3 regions of the Exiguobacterium sp. 17-1 genome follow, and region 2 is predicted to be linked to each of the others. Evidence: predicted binding sites of a transcription regulator. Region 2 holds the regulator's gene; each other region holds the start of a gene.
What was found. The regulator Rex, encoded in region 2, represses fermentation and respiration genes when NADH is low (regulators of the CRP and FNR family bind a similar motif). The targets are predictions, from matches to a motif close to TTGTGAAATATTTCACAA.

Region 1 (7,928 bases), on a different contig from region 2:
AAGCTGAACTTCAGGCCGAATCTCTTGAACAAAAGCTGGCTTCCTCCGGGAGCGATTTAGGTCAGGTTAACGACCTCTACCAGCAAATCGGACAAGCGAAAGCAAAAGTCGATCAGTTGATGGAATACTGGACTTACCTGTCCGAAAAAGTTGAAGCGTACGAAAGCTATAAAAAGTAATCTTGTTTTCTTATGAATCGTATCCTTTCGTCAACACGACGGACGGATACGGTTTATTTTTTTGAATCACATGAACCGGACAAAAGCAGTGTATGATGAGAAAAAGATAAACAACTCATGTGAGGAGGCAATTTCATGCAACGATCTCCCTATTTCATAAAATGGTTTCCACCCTTACTGATTATTTCCACAGTATTGATGGTAATTTCCTCTGCAAACAAATCGATTCCGAATCTTATCGTTGAGCAAGTCCTACTGTATCTGTCGTTGGCGTTGATTGCCTTTTTTATATTGGTCGCCTATAAACAAGAACAGCTTCTCATCGTTCCAAGACGCAATTTTTGGCTGCTTGCTCTTGGTTCTTTATGTCTATCGGCCATCGGTTCCATTTTAGAAACCATTCATCTGTTCAGCTCGAGCGAAAGTTTTTCCGGACTCTACAGCCTGGTCTTGTTTTCCTTATCACATTACTTATTTTTATATGCTATTTTTTACCGGATTGCTTCTAAAAAAAGTTTTGGTCAACACCTTTTAGCTTTTATGGATGCCCTCATTTTAGTCATTTTTTTCGCACTAATTGCTTATCATATTCTAAATGAACTGATCGATCCCGCAGTCAATCCGTTCCCGTATTCGCTTGTTGTCATCGTCAATACGTCACTCGGTCTGTTTGTTTTCTTTTATTTTTTCTTTATCCAAGACACCCATTGGGTATCACGGACAACTTTACTTCTGCTCTTTTTATCAATTTTCATTCGTGGCCTTTATGAAATATCGTCCGTCTACTTTCCGGCGTTCACGATGCAGTATCTGATTTTCTCACCGATTCTTATCCGTCTGGCCCAAAGTGCGGCCATCCTTTGGCACATTGATCATATCTATGAAGGGACTAACAAGTCGTCTATCGTCCAACGCTCCTGGCTCCCACTGTTATCTTTGCCGTTGTTTCTTCATTATTTCGTCGACGAGGATGGACAAAAACGGGACGTTTTTGTCATCTTGTTGTTATTGATTGTCCGTCAAATCTTCATCACACGGCAACATACATCCATCGTCCATCAGTTGGATACCCGGAATGAACAGTTAGCAATACGGGTTGAGCGGCGAACAGAACAAATTAAAGCCAGCGAACAGCAAGTCATCCCATTGTTCCTCGGACACCCTGACCCCATCGTTCGTTTTAATCAGCATCAAGAACCCATTTTTGCGAATCGGGCTGCTCAACGAATTTTTGGTCTCTCCGCCATGACAATCAACCATTTGACTGACGAATTGCAACATGTTCAGACTGTCTTGCAGACAGGAACGAACCATTATCAAAATGAAGCGAATCAACAATTTGAATTGATTCTGATTCCGATCAAGATTTCTGATACTGCCGTTGGTCACTTCTTAATCCTGCATGATGTGACCGAACGCATGGCACGTCAACAGCAAATCGAATACCACGCTTATCATGACGGTTTAACGCACATCGGCAATCGTCGTTCTTTAGAGAAAACATTCAGTGAAAAAATACCGCCCTTGAATTATTTAGCTTTGATCGACCTGGACGGCTTCAAACAAATTAATGATACCTACGGTCATGAAGCTGGAGACTATATCTTGATAGAAGTAGCGCAACGCCTTGCGAACGAATTATCTGCTGACGAATCGGTTTACCGGCTTGGCGGGGATGAATTTGCTTTACTGACTTCGGCGAAAGATGAAGTTTCATTAAGACGACGCTGTAAAGTTTTCTTGAATGATCTGTCGAAACCTTATCAGTACCACGGACAACGGTTACGTGTATCTGCCAGCGTCGGCGTCGCACGCCACGATCTGGAATCCGATTTAGAACAATGGCTCAAACAGGCTGATTTAGCAATGTATCGTGTGAAACATCAAGGTAAAAATGGAATTGGGATTTATCGTTCCGAGATTGAATGAGTGTACCAGTCCAAAAAAAACGGCCCTTCCGAATGATTACGGAAAGGCCGGTTTTGATTATTCTGGACGTGGTGCGATGTTTCCTTCTTCGATATCGAGTAATAAATCAATCAACTCGGCACAAAATTCGGGATATTGGCGTAACAAGGCATCTTCTCCCACTTCGTCCACGAAATCAGCTAAAAGGATCCGGACTTCTGGAACTAATGCTTTGGCGACTTTCATGTAAGCAATCGCAAAACGCCATTTCCCCGAGATATAAAGAAGTTTACCGACCAACAAATCACCGGGCTCGACTTCAATTTCTGCTAAATCCGTCTGATACGTCTGTTTTGACATGATGTCGACGACCCGCTCTTCCTCAACAACAAACAGGGAGGGAACCGGATCCGCCAAACCTCTCAGCGCCCGATACAGACTTGGTGACATGTCTTCCTTGACCTGTTCTAAAAAGCGGCCGTGAGGCGTTTTCCCTTGTTCATCCGTTTCATAGAAAATCGCCCAATCGACGAATAAATCACGGAACAGTTCGGCGTCTTTCAAATACCAACGTCCTTCTGTTGCGATTTCTTCGATGAATGCCACCCAGTCTGTACTTCTAGCCGTTGCGGCCTCTTGATACATCGTCTTAAGTGCCGTATTCATCTCTGCTTCCGATACAGTCGTCGGAAAAGGGATTATCTTTCGCTCACTTTTCATCGTGTCGGTCCTTTCCGGTGTGGGTTCGCCGGTCGTTTGATTGTTTCGGGTTCCGTGTGTTCCCGTTTCGGAATCACTTCGCCACGATAGATTTCCATCTCTTCCATTTCCACACCCATTTGTTTAGTCAGTGTCTTCAGGTGTTTCAAATCGTGATCCGTGACGAGGGCAAGGACCATACCGGATGCATTCCCGCGTCCTGTCCGTCCTGAACGGTGAACGAAATCGTCAAATGACTCAGGTAAATCATAATGGACGACATGGGTGACCGCTTCGATGTCGAGTCCACGGGCTGCGAGGCCCGTCGTCACGAGCAATGGGAACTCGCCCCGTTTATATGAACGGAGTGTCTCCATCCGTTCCCGTTTTCCTTTTTCGGCGTCAAGAATTCGGTATTTTAATGAGAACTTACTGAGTTCGCCGTTTAATGGTCCAAGGAATGAGCGGTTATTGATGAACGTCAATACTTTCGCTCCCTGCATGTTCGCCAGGCGACGTAAGTATTCCGGTTTAAGACGGCGTGACATTTCGATGTAACCGAATTTCACTTGTGTACTCATCACACGTTCTACTTTAATCCGTGCAGGCTCGTTCGCAAATAATGTTTTTCCCCACTCTGCCGTTCGTTCCGGCAATGTCGCCGAGATGAAGGCCAGCTGACGATCACGAAGTGCACTGTTGGCAATTCGTGTTGCCGAGGCGCTCATGCCGCTCTCATAAATTTGATCGGCTTCATCTAAAACAATCAGTTTTACTTTATGCATCTTCATTTTTTTAGAATCAATCAGTTCGACGAGTCGTCCCGGTGTACCGACGATGATTTGCGGTTTTTTCTTCAATCGTTCATGCTGGCGTTTGAGTTCGACGCCACCAATGAAGGCACCTGATTTAATGCCGCTTCCTTGCGAAAACAGTTGAATGACTTGATGGATTTGCATGACCAGCTCACGTGTCGGTGCTGTAATCACGACTTGGATATGCGGTTCATTTTCATCAATCAATTCTAATGCCGGGATGACATATGCTAATGTTTTCCCAGTCCCGGTCGGTGCTTCGACCAAAACATCTTTTCTTTCGCGTAATAATGGAATTGCCTGTTCTTGAACCGGCATCATTTTTTCGAAGCGGGCGCGCTCCCATGCTTCTGTAATAAAAGGCTTCATAAAGTCCATAACGTGTATTCTCCTACTCTCTTCTGCATCATTCTGTGACATATTCAAATTGATCGGTCGTTTCGTCACGCAGACCACGTAACGTTTGTGTGTATTCGTTTCCTGCGTCGATGAGCCGGATGTGATATACCACTTCCTGGTCATTCTTTATTTCTTCCGTCAAAATATCAAACCCTTGAATGACCCGGTCTTGAAGTTCATCCGCCAGTTTCGGAAACTGACTGAGCACCGGGTAATCGGATCGGACATCACTCGGGCGACGAATCAGCTTCGCCAAGTATTTTTCTTTATATCCGATGAAGTCTTCAAAATCAAAGTCATCTTCAAAACGAATCCAAAATCCATCTTCCTCAAACTCCGTAATCATTCCTGTTCTCGGTGTTCCTTCAGTCGATACTTTTAACGTCACCCAATCACCTGTTCTATAATCGGCACGGTCTTCCAACAGCAAAAAATCCATTTTATGCACCTCCACGGTCTATATTCCCTTTTTCATTGTCAACGATACGTCATAAAAATACAAGATAACCCGGTGTGACTTTTATCACGATTCGAACTGTCTTGTTCAGATGAGCATCAAAATAGTGATACAGATTTTAAAATATGGCTGTATTTCAACCTTTTTCTGTTTTTTGAGCATGTTCCAATCACTGGTACACATTTGACGAATCCCTTCTATACCAACGTTTTTCAAGTCTCTTACGCTTTCACCGGGATGTAAAACTCTTCCCTTCTAATGTTTGTTACACTATTCACATAAGGGATATATCTTGGACTGTTCACCTTACAAACAAAGGAGTGTTCGTAATGTTACTTGAAAAAACACCAGCATGGCAACAATTCGAAACAGGAACGTGGAACGATCAGATTGACGTAGCAGATTTCATCCGTCGAAACCGGACAGAATATCGAGGGGATGATCAGTTTCTCGCAGGACCAACAGTTGCTACGGAAACACTGTGGCAACAAATCATGAGTTTGACAAGCGAAGAGCGGACACGCGGTGGTGTATATGCCGTTGACGCTGCGACACCATCAACGATCCTGTCACACGGCCCCGGATACCTCGATCGTGACTTAGAAAAAGTCGTCGGTCTCCAAACGGATGAACCGTTCAAACGCTCGATTCATCCGAACGGCGGAATCCGGATGGTTAACGATGCGCTCGAGGCCTATGGTTTTAAGGCAGATCCTGTTGTGACACGGACGTTCAGTGAATACCGGAAAACACATAATCAAGGCGTGTTCGATGCCTATACTCCCGAAATGCGTGCCGCCCGAAAAGCAGGTATCATCACCGGTCTTCCAGATGCATATGGACGTGGTCGGATCATCGGTGATTACCGTCGCGTTGCGTTATACGGAACAGCGTACTTGATTGAGCAACGGAAACAAGACTTACAGAACCGTGGCGGCTTTTTATCCGAATCGATGATCCGGGACCGTGAGGAAATGAATGAGCAAATTCGTGCATTGCAGGAACTGACCGAACTCGGCAATCGTTATGATTGTGACCTATCCCGTCCTGCTGAAACCGCACAAGAGGCGTTCCAGTGGGTTTACCTCGCTTATCTTGCTGCCATCAAAGAACAAAATGGGGCTGCGATGTCACTTGGCCGCGTCTCAACGTTCCTCGATATTTATATCGAACGTGATTTGCAGACCGGACATTTGACGGAACAAACAGCACAGGAACTGGTCGATCATTTTGTCATGAAACTGCGAATCGTCAAATTCTTGCGTACCCCGGACTACAATGATTTATTCTCCGGTGATCCGACCTGGGTCACGGAATCCATCGGCGGGATGAGTGAGGACGGCCGCTCCAACGTCACGAAAAGTTCGTTCCGCTTCCTGCAGACACTCGTCAATCTCGGTCCGGCTCCAGAACCGAATCTGACGGTCCTTTGGTCCACACAACTACCGCGCGGCTTTAAAGAATTTTGTGCCAAGATGTCGATTATGTCCAGTTCGATCCAGTATGAAAATGATGATTTGATGTTGCCGATTTACGGCGACGACTACGGCATCGCGTGCTGTGTTTCCGCCATGAAAATCGGAAAACAGATGCAATTTTTCGGAGCACGGGCGAACTTGGCAAAAGCACTCCTCTATACGTTAAACGGCGGCATGGATGAAAAACTTAAAATTCAAGTCGCTCCAAAAACCGATTTGATTTTAGATGACGTCTTGGATTATGAAACGGTCATGGCCGCGTACGACCGTCAACTCGACTGGTTGGCGGAACTCTATGTCAATACGTTGAACGTCATCCATTTCATGCATGATAAATACAGTTACGAACGGATTGAAATGGCGTTGCATGATCCAGAAATCTTACGGACGATGGCTTGCGGTATCGCCGGACTGTCCGTCGTCGCCGACAGTCTGTCTGCCATTCGTTATGCTAAAGTTTCCCCGATTCGTGATGCAGATGGAATCGCCGTTGATTTTAAAATCGAAGGTGACTTCCCGAAATTCGGAAATAATGATCAACGGGTTGATCAGATGGCGGTTGATCTCGTCAAACTGTTTATGGAAAAAATCCGGAAACATCCGACGTACCGCGATGCTTTACCGACTCAATCCGTCTTGACGATTACTTCAAATGTCGTCTACGGCAAAAAAACCGGCAATACGCCAGATGGACGACGGGCTGGTGAACCATTCGCACCGGGAGCCAACCCGATGCATGGTCGGGATACGAAGGGGGCCGTCGCTGCGTTGACTTCCGTCGGGAAATTACCGTATGAACATGCCCTTGACGGCATTTCCTACACGTTCTCCATCGTCCCGAAAGCACTGGGGAAAGATGAATCGACACGAATTCGAAATACAGTCGGACTGCTTGACGGCTATATGGGCGGAACTACTTCAAAAGGACATCACTTAAACGTCAATGTCTTCGACCGGGAAACATTGCTCGATGCGATGGAACATCCGGAACTCTATCCACAATTGACGATCCGCGTTTCCGGTTACGCCGTCAACTTCATCAAGTTGACCCGCGAACAGCAAATCGACGTCATCAACCGGACGTTCCACGGTGCACTTTAACTGAAAGAAAGGACTGAAATGGCTATGACATACGGAACGATTCATTCTGTTGAATCCTGCGGCACGGTCGACGGACCGGGTATTCGCTTCATCGTCTTCACGCAAGGCTGTCCTTTACGTTGCCAATACTGCCACAATGCGGATACGTGGGAATTCGGATGTGGTCGTTCCGTCTCGGCAACGGAAATCATTGAAGAAGCGGAAAGTTACCGATCATTTTTCGAAGCGACAGGCGGTGGTATCACATTTTCCGGCGGAGAACCGCTTGCCCAACCGGAATTTTTGGAAGCCGCACTTCGGGAAGCAAAACAAAAAGGCTTGCATACCGTCATCGATACAGCCGGTTCGGTCGTCCCGAAAAATATTGACCGGATTCTCGACTATACGGATCTTGTTTTACTTGATATTAAACATATCGATGACGCCACCTGCCGGATTCTGACCGGACGCAGTAATGCCAATACACTTGCCTTTGCCAAACGGTTGGCGGAGCGAAACATTCCCGTCTGGATCCGCCACGTCCTCGTGCCCGGTTTGACGATGACGGAGACGTTCCTTCGACAGACGGGCGAATTCATCCGGACACTCGGGAATGTCGAACGGGTCGAAGTCCTTCCTTATCATCAGCTTGGCGTCTACAAATGGGAAGCGCTTGGTCTCGACTATCCATTGGCGGATGTTCTGCCGCCGAGTCCGGAAGAAGCAACGACTGCTCAAGCATTACTCGATTCTTACTTGTCTTGCTGACGACAAGTTGCTACACTGAACACATAGTCTATGAATAGGAGGTACAATACCGAAATGAAGCATTCACTCGCTACTGTCTAATGATGAAAGAATTCATCACTTTCGCAATGAGTTGCGGATGACTGACGCTACGAGTCTGCTCATT
Region 2 (7,928 bases):
ACATTGAGCTGGAGGCAGCCGATTTATTGATCGGCGAAGTCATCCGGTATCATGTCGCAGATGAACTCGAGGAGTCGTTCCGGATTGATGCGGACGGTTTAAAAGCAATTGCCCGTCTCGCCGGAAATGATTATGCCAAGATTGGTGAAATCTTCACGATTGCCCGTCCTACGAAATAAGACAATGCCATACAAATAGACGAGGAAAGCAGATTCGATATCCGCTTTCCTCGTCTATTTTTGTTGCTTACTCCATGTTATGGCGTTTACTGTACTGGAAACCGTCCAGCAGATAAAACAGGACGGCAAGTGCCCAGATTCCGACACAACTGATCAAAAAGGCGACCAGTGGTGAGACAGCGCCGTAATACATGATGATCATCGGATCATTCAGTTCGACGAACGACTGAATCGTCAACAACGTACAGATCAGACCCGACAATAAACTGATGAACAGTCCGCTCCACGTTTGGATGACAAGTCCGATCATACAGGAAATTAAGATGAATAATGGATAAACGGCATTAAATGCATCCGGACGAATGAAAGCCGAGACATAGTCCGCATACATCGGGACGAAGTAGAGGACGCCGGACAATAATCCTTGGATCAGATTGATTAGATAACTTTTCGAGCGCATCAGTGGAACGACTCCCACTGTTCCATCAAATCGAGCAAGTCGACATCAATCTGATCGCGCTCTGCCGAAAGGGCGGTCGCTTTCGGAATATCATTAAAGACTTCTGGTTCGCACAACAACTGTTCGATTTCAACCGACCGGTTTTCTAACCGTTCAATTTCTTGTTCGAGCTGCTCGAGTTGCTGTTTCTTTTTACGTGCTTCTTTTTGGGCTTCCTTGTCAATCGTCTTTGTCGACGCGACTTTGATTGCTTTCGCTTCTTCCGCTTCGAGACGGGCGATTTCTTCCTTCTCGGCTTTTTTCTCCATATAATACGAGTAGTCACCGAGGTAATCGGTCACACCGTCTGTACTCATCTCGATGACGCGGGTCGCAACCCGGTCGATGAAGTAACGGTCGTGGGAGACGAACAGTAACGTGCCTTCGTAATCGACGAGTGCGTTTTCGAGGACCATTTTCGAATCAAGATCCAGGTGGTTCGTCGGCTCATCCAGCACAAGCAGATTCGTTTTCCGTAACTTCAGCTTCGCGAGCGCCAGACGTCCGCGTTCACCGCCCGATAATTCATGGACGAGCTTGAAGACATCATCGCCGCTGAATAGGAACTGCCCAAGCACGGACCGGACTTCCTGTTCGCGCATCAACGGCCATTCGTTCCAAATCTCATCGATGACACGGTTGCGGTCATTCAGTTCCGCCTGCTCCTGATCGTAGTAGCCGATTGAGATACCGGTACCGAAACGATAGTCACCGAACAGCGGTTTGAGACGGCCGACAAGCACTTTCAGTAACGTCGACTTGCCGATTCCGTTTGGTCCGACGAGCGCCAGTGATTCCGCACGTTGCAGCCGGAACGTAATGTTTTTCGAGACGGCTTCTTCGTAGCCGACAGCGAGTTGATTGACCTGCAGGACGTCATTGCCGCTCTGCTTTTCAATCGGGAACGATAGGACGGTACTGCGTTCGTCGCCGTCCGGACGGTCGATCCGGTCGACTTTTTCGAGACGCTTGCGGACACTTTGCGCCCGTTTCGTCGTCGTCGCACGGGCGATGTTACGCTGGATGAAGTCCTGCATCTTCGCGATGTCTTCCTGCTGCTGTTCGAACTGTTTCATTTCCTGTTCGTACAGTGCCGCTTTTTGTTCGAGATACTTCGTATAGTTGCCTGTGAATTTCCGGGACACGTTCCGGGACAATTCATAGACGACGTTGACGACTTGATCGAGGAAGTAGCGGTCGTGGGAAACGATTAAGACGGCACCACGGTAACCGGATAAGTAGCTTTCAAGCCAAGACAACGTATCGATGTCGAGGTGGTTGGTCGGCTCATCGAGAATCAACAGTTCCGGTGCCTGGAGTAACATTTTCGCCAGGGCAAGCCGGGTCCGCTGTCCACCAGAAAGCGTCTGAATCCGGCGGGAATAATCGTCCGGATAAAAACGCATCCCGTGTAAGACGGAGCGGATGTTGGCTTCGAACTGATAGCCGCCGGCTTCCGAGAAGTCGTGTTGCGCTTGATCGTACGTTTTCAGGAGACGGTCATAGGCAGTCGGATCATTTAATATGTGCTCCATGCCCATTTCGATTTCCATCCGGCGAAGCGCCCGTTCCTGATCCTGCAGATGCTCAAAGACGGTCAGCATCTCGTTCCAAATCGATTCGTTCGACTCGAGTCCGCTGTCCTGCGCGAGATAACCAATCCGGACTTCCTTGCTTTTCATGATCTCCCCCGAGTCATGTGACAGCTCCCCGGCGATGATTTTTAAAAGTGTCGATTTTCCGGCACCGTTTCGTCCGACGAGGGCAATCCGGTCCCGTTCCTGTACTTCGAGTTTAATATTGTCTAAAATCGGCTCTACGCCGAATGATTTTGAGAGTTGGTTTACTTGTAAGAGAATCATATCCATCCATCCTTCCACCCTTTAGTCTATCACGAAAAATCCTGCCGAATATAATATTTGTTACTCTATGTGAAGTGGTTTACAATCAAGGGGAGTAGAATTCTTTGCATTGATTTGGGTGCCACGTCAGAACGTGGCCGAAGGGGGAACTGCAGTATGAATGGGCCAGACACAAAAATACCACAAGCAACGGCGAAACGACTGCCGTTATATTATCGTTTTATCCAGAGTCTCTATAACTCCGGCAAGCTGCGCGTCTCGTCAGCAGAGCTCAGCGAAGCGGTCAAAGTCGACTCCGCGACGATCCGTCGTGACTTTTCCTACTTTGGGGCGTTAGGGAAAAAAGGGTACGGTTATAATGTTCAACATTTGTTAACATTTTTCCGAAAGACACTCAACCAAGACGAGGTCACGAATGTCGCCTTAATCGGGGTCGGACATCTCGGAACAGCGTTTGCAAATTATAACTTTTTAAAGAATAATAGTACTCGTATCGTCATCGCGTTTGACGCCGATGAAGATAAGGTCGGAACAACGACGCAGGACGTTCCGATTTATCATGTGTCGGATATGAAAGAACAAATCAAAGCGAACCATGTCGACGTCGCCATCTTGACGGTACCGTCCCAGTTCGCCCAGTCAGTGGCGGATGAGTTAGTTGAGTACGGTGTGACCGGCATTCTGAACTTTACACCGGCCCGGTTGAATGTACCGGCCCATGTCCGGGTGCATCACATCGATCTGTCAATCGAGCTGCAGTCGCTCGTCTATTTCATGAAGCATTATTCGCAATCAGCTGAAGGAGTGAAATCATAATGGAAAACCTTATTCCGTTAACGGTCGGATTCATGGGACCGGGAAGCATCGCCTTGATTGGTGTCGTCGCCCTCATCATCTTCGGACCGAAGAAATTACCGGAACTCGGCCGCGCGGCCGGTCAAACGTTAAAAGAGTTCAAGAGTGCGACACACGGCATCATGGACGATGATAAGGACAAAAAGGACGAAACGAAAGAGAAGTGAGTGAATCATGGCGATCGATCAAGAACAGAGTGTGACATCGCACTTAGATGAACTGCGTAAGCGGATTGTCTGGTCGCTCATCATCGTGGTGGTCATGTTTATCGCAGCCTTTCCGCTCGTCCGGCCGCTCGTCCGTTTCTTACAGGCCGACCTCAAGGAACTCGGAATTGGTCTGAATGCGTTTAACGTCGTTGATCCGTTGATGTTATATCTGAATCTTGCGTTCATCATCGCAATCGTCTTGGCGTCCCCGTTTTGGATGTACCAGCTTTGGGCGTTCATCCGTCCCGGTCTGCACGACCAAGAACAAAAAGCGACGTTGACGTACATTCCCGTGACGTTTTTCTTATTCCTCGCGGGCGTTTCGTTTTCTTATTTTTGGCTGTTGCCGTTTTTACTGGAAGTATCAACGGAACTCGGACAAGAGCTTGGGATTGAACAGGTCATCGGGGTCGAGAACTATTTCAGTTTCCTGATCCGGTTGACGATTCCGTTTGGTCTGTTGTTTCAGTTACCGGTCGTGACGATGTTTTTGACACGGCTCGGACTCGTGACGCCGTTCTTCATGCGGAAGAATCGGAAGTATGCGTATTTTGCGCTGTTCGTGATCGCGGCGTTGATCTCACCGCCCGACATCACATCGCATTTGATGATTTCTGTTCCGCTGTTCGTCCTGTATGAAATCAGTATCATCATCTCGGCACGGACGTATAAAAAAGTGCTGATCCTGGAGCAACAGGCGGAACTGGAACGACAGGCAGATCTGATGCGTGAGTTAAATAAGTAAAAAGAAGAAGCTTTTTCTTGCCGTGATGGCAAGAAAAGCTTTTTTTTGTAAGCGGTCTAATTTTATATTGAAAAAATGAACAGAAGTGGTTATACTCGTAATAGAAACACACGGGGGCTTAGCTCAGCTGGGAGAGCGTTTGGCTGGCAGCCAAAAGGTCGTCGGTTCGAGCCCGATAGTCTCCATATCGCTTTACCTGCCGAAACCTTGGGAAACCAAGGTTTTTTTTATGTCCTTTTTTCTTCACCTGTAAGAAATAGATAAGGAAATATAAGGATTTATACATTTTGTGATGTAATAAACAAACAAATACTTTTAAAAAGCACCAAATTTAAATTGTATATTAAGCGAAAGTTAATTAAACTAAAAATACAGAATTTTCGTTTAATATGCTTTGTTCCACATTACATTTTTGGAAAAGAGGAAAAAGAATGAAGAAAAAGAAGATTGCTCTGATGGCAGCTGCCCTCATGACATCTTCCAGCCTAGTTCATGCTGAGGGACACGTGTCATCACAAAAAGTGGATGTACAAAAGCCACAAGCACTCTCACTGAAAAAAGCGGGTCAAGAAAAGTCATACAGTCAAAACGAAAAAGTACGGATTGTCGTCGAGCTCGATCAAAAAGCAGCGATTGAACATGCACAAGCACAAAATAAGCGTTACAGCACGTTAAGCAACACGGAAAAAATTATTCTTAAGAATCAAATCGTCAATAAACAAAAAGAAGTCAAAGCAGCGATTGCCCAAAAAGATATTTCTGTTTCGTATAAAGAAAGTTTCACAACTGTCTTGAACGGTTTCAGCGGCGAAGTCAAATACGGTGAAATCAAAGAGTTGAAGAAATTAAGCGGCATCAAAAATGTACATATTGCACACGAATATGCGCGTCCAGAAGTTGAAAAAGGCGCGACACCAAACATGTTGCACAGCAAAGACATGGTCAATGCGAAGGAAACATGGCAGGACTACGGCTATAAAGGCGAGGGAACAATCGTTGCCGTCATCGATACGGGAATTGACCCGACGCACAAGGACATGGTCCTCAGTCCGGAGACGAAAGTTGATTTGACGTCTTCAAAAGTCGAGAGCTTTAAATCGTCAAAAGGCTTAAAAGGAAACTACTTTACGGAAAAAGTCCCGTACGGTTATAACTATGCCGATCATGACAGCGAAATCCGTGACCTCGGAGCAGGCGCTTCGATGCACGGGATGCACGTTGCCGGTACGGTTGGTGCCAACGGCGATGAGACGAATGGTGGCATTAAAGGTGTCGCACCGGAAACACAACTGCTCGCAATGAAAGTCTTCGGCAATGATCCAGGTATGCCGTCGACATTCAGTGATATCTATATCAAAGCGATTGATGATGCGATTGCCCTCGGTGCAGACGTCATCAACATGAGTCTTGGTTCAACGGCATCCTTCGTTCAAAAAGATGATCCGGAACAAAAAGCAATCGTCAATGCGATGAACAACGGTATTTTATGTGCGATTTCAGCCGGTAACTCAGCTTTCGCCGGAAGCGGTGCCGGAAATCCATACGCGTCGAATCCGGATGTCGGTGTTGTCGGTTCACCTGGACTGATCAGCGAATCGCTTCAAGTCGCCTCTGTTGAGAACACACAATTGACGTTAGAAGGAATGGCATTGACGGTCGACGGGCAGGATGCCGGTTACCTGGCGTACCAAAAACAAGATTCACCGAACCCGATTGCTGTCTTTGATAAAGAAAAGATGGATGTCGTCTATGTCGGTGATGGCAGTGAAGCCAACTATGCCGATAAAGACGTCAAAGATAAAGTCGTCTTCGTCGTCCGTAACGGCGGTTTTAACTATGCGATGATTCAAGCGGAAGCCGAAAAACAAGGGGCAGCCGGTGTCATCGTCCGTGGTCGGGTTGAGCACGGAGACTATGTCAGCATGGCACTTAACAAACCGACGATTCCACTCGTCTCGTTAAGCATCGCAGACGGCAACGAGCTCGAAGCAAAAGCGAAAGCCGGTAAGGCACTGGCAGTGACGTTTGACGGGAAAGCCGTCTCGACACCAAACCCGGTTGCCGGTGAAATGTCTGACTTCACATCATGGGGTGTGACGCCGAACCTAGACTTCAAACCGGAAATCACGGCACCAGGCGGAAAAATCTATTCGACGCTTAATAATAACGAGTATGGCGTCATGAGCGGGACATCGATGGCAGCACCACACGTCGCCGGTGGAACGGCACTCGTCATGCAACGGATTGATAAAGACTTCAAGGTCAGTGGCGCGACACGCGTTAAACTCGCGAAGACCATCTTGATGAACACATCACGTCCGCAGCTGGATTCAGGTAAGTATAATCAGGAAGCGAAGACTGGCAATTACTACTCACCACGTCGTGAGGGAGCCGGACTGATGGACTTGCATGCCGCCATGAAAACACCGGTCGTCGTAACGGAAACGAAGTCGGGTGAAGGAAAAGCAGCCTTGAAACAAGTCGGCGACAAGTTCAGCTTTACGCTCGACTTAAAGAACTACAGTAATGAAAAGTTAACGTATAAACTTGCCGGAACGGTTCAATCGGATCTTGCCGTCCAAGGTCAAAATTTCCTTGAAGCGAACGGAATCTTTAAAAAAGGAACAGTTGATTCGGTTGATGCCAACAAAGGGACGTTCCCGATTTCCTTTACGGTCGGCTCGAAGAAAGCAAGCTCGGTCGCGATCAACGCGAAGAGTACGACAAAAGTCAACGTTACGGTTGATTTAAAAGATACAGTCGATTGGGCAAACGGTGCGCCGCTTGAAACCATCTTCGAAAACGGCTACTTCGTCGAAGGATTCGTCCGTCTGATCGATACGAAGAGCAAAAATCCTGAGTTGACAGTTCCGTACGTTGGTTTCAAAGGAGCATGGGACAAAGCACCAATTGTTGATGCACCACTCTATGATGACAACACGTTCTACGGCGTCACAGGTCTTGCGACAGAAGTGAAGGATAACTTCAACTTCCTCGGAACGAATGCTGCAGGCGACGTCGTTAAAGAAAAAGTCTCGTTCTCACCGAACGGTGACGGCAGTGCCGATGAGGCCTTCCCGGTCCTGTCGTTCTTACGGAACGCGAAAAAAGTCGATTACTCGATTCTTGACCGCAATAAATCAACACTCCGTAAACTCGAAACGCAGTCAGACGTCATCAAAAACTATTACGATGGCGGATCGGAAGATGGTTTCACACCGGTGACGAATGCGGCATGGGATGGAACGGTCAACGGTTCAAAAGTCAAAGATGGTCTGTACTACTATCAGGTCAAATCGGTCGTCGATTATCCGAATGCGAAATGGCAGACGGCATTATTCCCGATCTACATCGATACAAAAGTTCCGGCAGCAACCGTTAAATGGGATGCTGACAAAAAAGCAGTTTCCTGGACAGCCGGTGACCAAGGAACGGGTATCGCTTCATTCGATATCCTGGTCGATGGAAAAAGTGTCTTGGAACAGCCGCTTGCGCCATCTGCTAAAAACTACACGTTGACGGATTTGCCAAGCCGAGCAAAAGTCACGTTCGTAGTATCAGATTACGCCGGCAACAGCG
Region 3 (7,928 bases), 780 kb from region 2:
GAATATCCGGCGCGAAGATACGTTTGCATTCGGAGACGCGTTGAATGATTTAGAAATGTTACGTTATGTCGGAACCGGTATCGCGATGGGAAATGGTCTTGCTGAAACAAAAGCAGCCGCTGATTTCGTCACCAAACACATTCTAGAAGACGGCATCGAACACGGTCTGAAAGAATTCCAACTCATTTAATTTAGTACCCAAAAGGCCGAGGGAATGACTCCTCAGCCTTTTTAGATATTAATTTTTCACTTTATGGATGGCGCGTTCCAAACGATCCAAGTCATCATTTTCGCCAATGACGACAAGATAATCCCCTTTTTCAATCAATTCATCTGCTTGTAATGAAATCATGACGGTTTCGCCCCGCTTGATCGCGACGACGTTTGCACCGTACTTACTACGTAAGTCCAGGTCGATCAATGTTTGATTTGCCATCCGATCACTGACTTTGATTTCGACGATCGAGAATTCTTGTGACAAATCGAGATAATCTAAAATATTCGAACTCATCAATCCATTCGCAATCCGGACCCCCATATCCCGTTCAGGGTGAACGATGAAGTCGGCCCCAATCTTTCGTAATACCTTTTCATGATAATCATTCGTCGCCTTCACGGTAATCGATTGGACACCAAGTTCTTTTAAAATTAAAGTCGTCAAAATCGACGCTTGAATGTTTTCACCAATCGCAACGATGACATGGTCAAAATTGCGAATCCCAAGGCTCTTTAAGACGTTCTCATCCGTCGTATCCGCAATGACAGAATGCGTCGCAATCCCCATATATTCGTTGACCCGTTCTTCATCCGAATCAATCGCTAAAACGTCATATCCATTTTTTGATAGTTCCCGGACAATCGAACCTCCGAACCGACCTAAACCAATTACTGCGAACTCTCCATTCATGTTCAACTCTCCTTCACAATTCTGCTTCAGTAGTAGTGTACCCGATTCACTTCTAAATTACTATGAACGCTTTTATAATGCGGTTTTCAGTTTTTAATCCTTGAAATGAACGACAAATCCGCTCAAAAAAAGGGACTGACTTTCGAGTCAGCCCCGGATTTGTTAAGAAATATACATTTCACTTATTTTGCTTTTTTCCCACTGACATAATCATTATCAAACAGGAACAACCGTAAGATCAAATACAATGCAGGAATCAATAACATCAATCCGAAGATAAAGACGACAACAAGTGCCGTTGCCATCGTTTCGTTAACGACCGCTTTATTGATGTCGATGTATGGATAAAGAATGTAAGGAAGGTGTGTATATCCGTATCCGAACCAGGCAACGCCATACTGAGCCATAACAGCGATAAAGGCGATACCATAGTTTTTCTTCAGGTAAACAAGTGTGACCGCGACGCAGAAGAATAGGAAACTTGCTGCGAACCACCACCAATTGCCGTTTAAGATGTTTTCATAATGCCACGCCGCCTGATTTTTTAGACCAAAGAAGACTAACGCACAGACAACAATCGTTGGAATACTCCAGAACAATGCCCATTTACGAATCAATGGTGTTGCATTCTCGTCCTTTGCTTTATCCGCATAGAACAACAGGAACATCGCACTGATATAGAGGACGGATACGATTGCAAGCGCGACGACCGTCCAAGAATAGAAGTTTGTGAACAGCTTCGTCCCAAGGAATTCGACTGTCTCATTCGTTTTACGAATGAATCCACCTTGACTGATTGTCAATGTCGTGGACATCGCTGCCGGAATCAATAGTCCTGTTGCTCCATATAAGAAAGTATAGAACATGCTGTCATTTGAGCCGTAGTTGGCAAATGCGTAAAAGCTACCGCGAATCGCAATTAATACTAAGACGATTGAGGCTGGAACGAGTAAAGCTGTCCCGTAATAATAAGCCGTATCCGGAAAGAATCCGACGAGTCCGACGAAGAAGAAGACGAAGAAGACGTTCGTCACTTCCCAGACCGGCGAAAGATAACGGAGAATCAAACGGTTCGTCAGATGATCCCGTTTCGTATATTTTGAATAAAACGCGTAAAAACCGGCACCGAAGTCAATTGAGGCAACGATGAGATATCCATAAAGGAACGTCCAAAGTACGGTTATTCCAAGTGTTTGAATGTCCAACTCGTTCCCTCCTTATTTATTGTCGTCTGCAAACATCGCTTCACCACGTGAATGATGATCATCTGCGAGTTCTTTGCCGACAGGGTTATTTTTAAACATCCGGAGCAAGACGACTGTACAAATCGTTCCGAGCAACAGATAAAGTAAACTGAACAAAATCAACATCGGTCCGACAGCGGTCGAAGTGGTAGCCGCATCAGCCGTTCTCATAATACCATAGAGCGTCCACGGTTGACGTCCGATTTCCGCATACATCCATCCCGCTTCGATCGAAACGATGGCGAGCGGTCCACCGATGAAAATACCGCGCAGTAACCACTTATTGTACGGATTCAACTTTTTGAGTCGGAATGCCAAGATGAACAAGGCTGAAATCGCAGCCAGGTACATACCGATCGATACCATGATATCGAAGAAATAGTGGACAAACAGAGGTGCCTGATCCTCTTTGGCGAATTCATTTAACCCGATGACTTCTGTATCCGGTGCTCCCCCTGCGAGAATGGATAAAGCATACGGAATCTTGACGGCACCTTTGATTTCATAACTGCCGTCCGCCTGTTCATCCAAGATTCCACCGAAAATCAACTCGGCTTCACTTGTCGTTTCAAAATGCCATTCTGCTGCTGCTAATTTTTCCGGTTGGTATTTCGCCAGGTATTTCCCGGAGAAGTCTCCAACTAAAGCTGTTGAGAAAGCAAAGATTAATCCGGCCATGACAGTTAAGCGAAGGGCTTTTTTATGATATGCCGTTTCTGCTGCCGACAAAGTTTTCTTCCGTAACAGATGGAAGGCCGCAATCGCTGCCAAGATGAAGGCAACCGTCAAGTAAGCGGATACGATGACGTGCGTTGCTTTTGTTGGTGTCGCCGTATTAAACATCGCTTTCAACGGTTCGATTTGCGTGAGTGTCCCGTTGACGATTTTAAATCCTTCTGGTGAGTTCATGAAAGAGTTGACCGTCGTGATGAAGAAGGCAGATAATGTCGCTCCAATGACGACTGGAATCCCGATCAACCAATGCAGCCATGGATTTTTAAATCGATCCCATGTGTACAGGTAAATTCCGAGGAAAATCGCTTCAAAGAAAAAGGCGAAAGTTTCCATAAATAACGGTAATGCGATCGTTTGACCAGCTACTTGCATCAATGATGGCCATAAAAGCGACAATTGTAACCCAATCGCTGTTCCTGTTACGACACCTACCGCTACGGTTACGATATAACCACGCGTCCAGCGTCGAGCTAGAAGAATATAGTCTGAATCTTTTCGTTTAATTCCGATGTACTCAGCTGCGAGTACCATCAATGGAACCCCTACCCCAATCGTCGCAAAGATGATGTGGAATGCTAATGTGAGCCCTGTCAATAATCGACTGAGCATGACTGGATCATTGAACATGTGTATAGCCCCCTCTTTCTAGACGTACTTCTATATATTGTTTATATCCGTATCATAGAGAACATAATCATTTGTGTCTGTTTTAAATGTTTGATGTAACAAATTGTTCACATATACTCGTGATTTATTTCACAAAACGTTCGAAAACTGTTCTCTTCTATAAAATGAAAGCCCTTTATCCATTTTTCCATGAATAAAGGGCCGATTGTCACGTCTTTTGTTTAGACGTATTCGCGGAAATAATGATCGAGTAAATTAATGACGAAGGGAATGGCATCTTCATCTGGATTCAAGGTCGGTTGGTGTAATCCAGACGTTGCATTATTCACACCAAGCCAAAACATCATGCCAGGAATTTCTTTTAACATGAAGCCAAAATCTTCGCCTGTCATTGCAGCATCGCACTCAATATAATTCGCATTCATTTTGACGAAAGACGAAAATTTATCGACGACTCGTTGATCGTTAACGACTTCATAATACCGATTCCCGAACTGCAAATCGATTTTTACACCGAATGAAGCTTCGATGCCGCGTACGATATCCCGCACACGTTGCTCTAATTTTTCCATGTCTGTTCCGTTAAGCGCCCGCATCGTTCCGTCGAGTAGCGCCCGACCGGCAATGACATTCTCCCGGATTCCCGCTTCCACTTTTCCGATTGTAATGACACTGCAGTTCATTGGATTGATTGAACGACTGACAATCGTCTGAAGCTGCATGATCAATGCCGCCTGGGCAACAACCGTATCAATCGTCAAATGCGGAAAGGCCGCATGACCGCTCTGTCCATAAATCGTGATATGAACTTCCCGGGCACTCGCAAACAAGACACCTGGCCGGCTTGCAATCGTCCCGACCGGATATTCCGGCGCGACATGCAGACCATACATCTCGCTTGGACGATACTTTTCAAACAGCGGGCTTTTAATCATCGGTTCTGCCCCACCCGGTCCTTCTTCAGCCGGTTGGAACAGGAAGACGACATCATCCATGACAGGCAATTCGACAATCCTGCGTAACAGACCTAAGGCGATCGATGCGTGAACATCATGACCACAGGCGTGCATGAAGCCGGGATGCTCAGAACCAAACGGCAACCCCGTTGCTTCTTCGATCGGTAATCCGTCGATGTCTGCCCGATATCCAATCGTCCGGTTCCCGGTTAAGCCTTTCACGCGGACAAATACTCCTGTTTCGAATGTATCATAACTTACCCGTTCTTCCGGGTATGACCGGATTTGATCAAGAATAAAAGCTTGCGTTTTAAACTCCTTAAATCCCGGCTCCGGTATTTTATGAAGCTCTCGGCGCATTTCAATTGCGTATTCCATCTGACTGACTTCCTCCTTCTTCTTTGACGATGTCCCAAAACGCTTGGACTTGTTTTAATTCAAGCATCGACTCTGTCGATAGAATCCATGTGTCCCGCTTTAAAATTTTTCCGGATGATGTTTTGAGTGGAATCTGCATCACTTCGCTCGCTTCATGAATCGTTGATTCGGGTAAGATGGCAAAACCAATCCCGTGAAGCGCCATCTGTTTACACGTCTCAATCTGATCAACGACGAGCGTTCGAGCCGGTGGACTCGAAAAGCGATCCTGCCACCATTCTAAAATCTCTTGATAGTACGTCGAGTCACTTTTGAATTGGATGAAAGGACGTTCTGTCTTCCGAAGCTGCTCGAGTGACGTCAGTTCACTGTCCACGAGATACAACGGATCGGAGAACAGCCGTTCCTTCACGCCTTTCCAATCGGGATTTCCACGGATGATACCGATATGAAAATGTTCTTCCAGCATATGCCGCATCATTTCACTCGACCACCCTGTGACCAATTGGACACGGACGTGCGGATACCGTTCGACAAACCGTTTCAGGACACGGGGAAGCCAATATTGCCCCATAATGGACGCGACAGCAATCCGAAGTGTACCGTAAACTGCTCCTTCTTCTGCCGTTAACTCACTTTTCAGTTCCAGTTCTTTTCGGTTCATTTCTTTGGCGAGTCCGATGACCTTTTCACCTTGCGGAGTGATACTCAGTCCACGTGATGAACGAATGAACAGCTTTGTTGCCCAGCGCCGCTCGATTGCGACCAAACGTTGGCTGAGAGCAGGTTGCGAGACAAAAAGACGTTCTGCTGCCCGTCTCATGTTCAATTCTTCTGATAACGTAATCAACATTTCCATTTCCGACACTTGCAATGTATGATTCGACTCCTCATGATATAAGATGGCATTAGTTTAACACGTTAGAGAGGAAGGTACATATGTCACGGTATCATTTTATGTTGATCGTCTCAACGGTCGCTACTTTAGGCAGTCTGTATTTCAGTGAGATTCGTGGATTCATCCCTTGTCCGTTATGCTGGTGGCAACGTCTGTTCATGTATACGACCGCCATCTATTTGCTCGTATCCTTATTCCGTAATCGTCCGGTCGATGGATTTTTTCTTCGATTATATACGTTACTCGGGTTTGCAGTCGCAGCCTATCACGTCGTACTCGAGCGCTTACCGGACGGAGAAGCACTCTGCACGAACGGTTGCCTCATCAAGTGGGTCAATTATTTTGGTTTCCTGACGATTCCGATGATGAGTCTGATTGCGTTCACCTTATTGGTCATCCTTGCCTTTTATCCGAAACAAAAAAACGCTCAATGAGCGTTTTTTTTATTTCCATGCCATCGCTACATTCAACGCGCTCGAAAAGGACAATTCGGATAACTGGCCTTCTCCTTCACACCAATCTCCCACAAACGCGAGTGTCCCATCCTCTTCGCCCTGCATAAAACTAGGTAATCCGCTTTGTCCCATCTTCCATTTGATTTCTTGGACGATGGCGCGCTTCATCGTCCGTTCAACGACCAAACGTTCCTGCCATTCCGGATAATGTTGATCAAGAAGTCGATGAATGTGTTTGACTTTTTCCGCCAAATAATCTGGATTTCCGACTTCCTGATGCGCAAGATATGCAACGACTTGTAAGACCTGACCATTTTTTGGTGCGATACTCGGATCATAATGAGATAAATCAGTTACGAACAGTTGATGGGTGCGATCGTAAACGTATGAGAACGGTGTCTTGAGATATGGACTGATTCCGATATCGTAGACGAGAACTTCCACCGGTTCATATTGGGCAAAAGGTTCGATAAAGGATTGGACAGAAGCAGGCAATGCGAGTTTTCGCATATCACGGGGCGGAAGCGCCAAGACAACCCGGTCAACAGTCCATTCCGTTTTTTTTCGATCACGCAACCGGTACCCTTGTTCCTTTTCTTCAATCGCTGTGATTTTGGTTTTCCGATGAATCATCCCTCCCTGCTCCTGCAGGACACGTTCCAACTCATCGATCAGAACTTGCCATCCGCCGGCGATATACGAAACCGGTTTTCGTGTCCGAAAGAGTTTACGGTAATAGTCAAAATAGACGACTGACGGAATGTTTTCAGGTTCGGTCGTAAAGAAATTACTGGAGGCCAAATCAAGCATCAGGCGGGACACATCTTCCTCGACTTTTTCTTGGACCAACCATTGACCAATCGACAACTCCGGCACTCCCTTTTCAAGACGGAGAACCGTTTTCACAACTTCCCATGTAAAACGAAGTTTATCCGCTCCTCCAATCACTTCTGTTTTTAAGAGACCAATTGCATTGGCCGGAGCAGCAGTTAAATGACCGGAAAATTCATATTTTGCTTTCGTCGAAGAAAAGTCCAGCCAGGTAATCTCTAATTTCAAACTTTTAATGATCGTCTTTAGCACGGAATGATCCCGTCCATATACTGCATGCGCCCCGTAGTTAAACGTATACCCTTTGATGATTTGTGAGGTCGCTCTTCCGCCTAACATCGCTGCATCATACAGCTGAACACGTTTCCCTTGTTTCGCAAGCAAGGCCGCGGCTGATAATCCCGCTAGTCCACCGCCGATGACTGCTATCGATTCCATGCCCTTACCTCCCGTCCGACTCTCTTCATGATTTGTTCTGGTTCTTTTCCCGATTTTTAGACAAAAAAAACGACAGCTGTTTTAGCTGTCGCCTGCAAAAGATTGTTTATTTCCACCAAGTATCCAGTGGTGAGACCGGCATATGGTGTTTATGTCCCACCCGTTTGTACTGACCTTCCAGTTTAGCCTGGCTTTCATCGGAAATCGTTTTACCTTCTAAATAATCATCAATTTCATTGTATGTCATGCCTAGAGCTTGTTCGTCTGGTAACCCCGGTTGGTTGTCTTCTAAGTCGGCTGTCGGAACCTTTTCAATCAATCCTTCAGGTGCCTGTAATTCGCGCAATAATTGTTTTCCTTGACGCTTATTCAGTCCGGTCAACGGCGTTAAATCACACGCTCCGTCGCCGTGTTTCGTGTAAAAACCGGTTACGAATTCAGCTGCATGATCTGTTCCCA

Region 1: the regulator Rex is predicted to act here: its motif matches at 4,720-4,737, upstream of pflB (formate C-acetyltransferase).
Region 3: the regulator Rex is predicted to act here: its motif matches at 3,631-3,648, upstream of MUN34_RS03820 (cytochrome ubiquinol oxidase subunit I).

The regions. Positions count from the first base shown of each region.
Region 1 is NZ_JALIGJ010000006.1:164,227-172,154, reverse strand. Features, by position in the region: gene MUN34_RS14775 (ABC-F family ATP-binding cassette domain-containing protein) at 1-179, shown strand, start outside; gene MUN34_RS14770 (GGDEF domain-containing protein) at 315-2,108, shown strand; gene MUN34_RS14765 (hypothetical protein) at 2,166-2,807, opposite strand; gene MUN34_RS14760 (DEAD/DEAH box helicase) at 2,804-3,979, opposite strand; gene MUN34_RS14755 (hypothetical protein) at 4,008-4,439, opposite strand; gene pflB (formate C-acetyltransferase) at 4,787-7,036, shown strand; gene pflA (pyruvate formate-lyase-activating protein) at 7,061-7,783, shown strand.
Region 2 is NZ_JALIGJ010000001.1:7,356-15,283, forward strand. Features, by position in the region: gene MUN34_RS00075 (flavin reductase family protein) at 1-179, shown strand, start outside; gene MUN34_RS00080 (hypothetical protein) at 247-639, opposite strand; gene MUN34_RS00085 (ABC-F family ATP-binding cassette domain-containing protein) at 639-2,540, opposite strand; gene MUN34_RS00090 (redox-sensing transcriptional repressor Rex) at 2,697-3,356, shown strand; gene MUN34_RS00095 (twin-arginine translocase TatA/TatE family subunit) at 3,356-3,562, shown strand; gene tatC (twin-arginine translocase subunit TatC) at 3,570-4,349, shown strand; tRNA gene MUN34_RS00105 (tRNA-Ala) at 4,462-4,534, shown strand; gene MUN34_RS00110 (S8 family serine peptidase) at 4,781-7,928, shown strand, end outside.
Region 3 is NZ_JALIGJ010000001.1:782,547-790,474, reverse strand. Features, by position in the region: gene MUN34_RS03835 (Cof-type HAD-IIB family hydrolase) at 1-190, shown strand, start outside; gene MUN34_RS03830 (potassium channel family protein) at 239-907, opposite strand; gene MUN34_RS03825 (cytochrome d ubiquinol oxidase subunit II) at 1,090-2,112, opposite strand; gene MUN34_RS03820 (cytochrome ubiquinol oxidase subunit I) at 2,125-3,513, opposite strand; gene MUN34_RS03815 (N-acetyldiaminopimelate deacetylase) at 3,735-4,847, opposite strand; gene MUN34_RS03810 (LysR family transcriptional regulator) at 4,831-5,721, opposite strand; gene MUN34_RS03805 (disulfide bond formation protein B) at 5,787-6,179, shown strand; gene MUN34_RS03800 (FAD-dependent oxidoreductase) at 6,189-7,469, opposite strand; gene nadE (ammonia-dependent NAD(+) synthetase) at 7,576-7,928, opposite strand, start outside.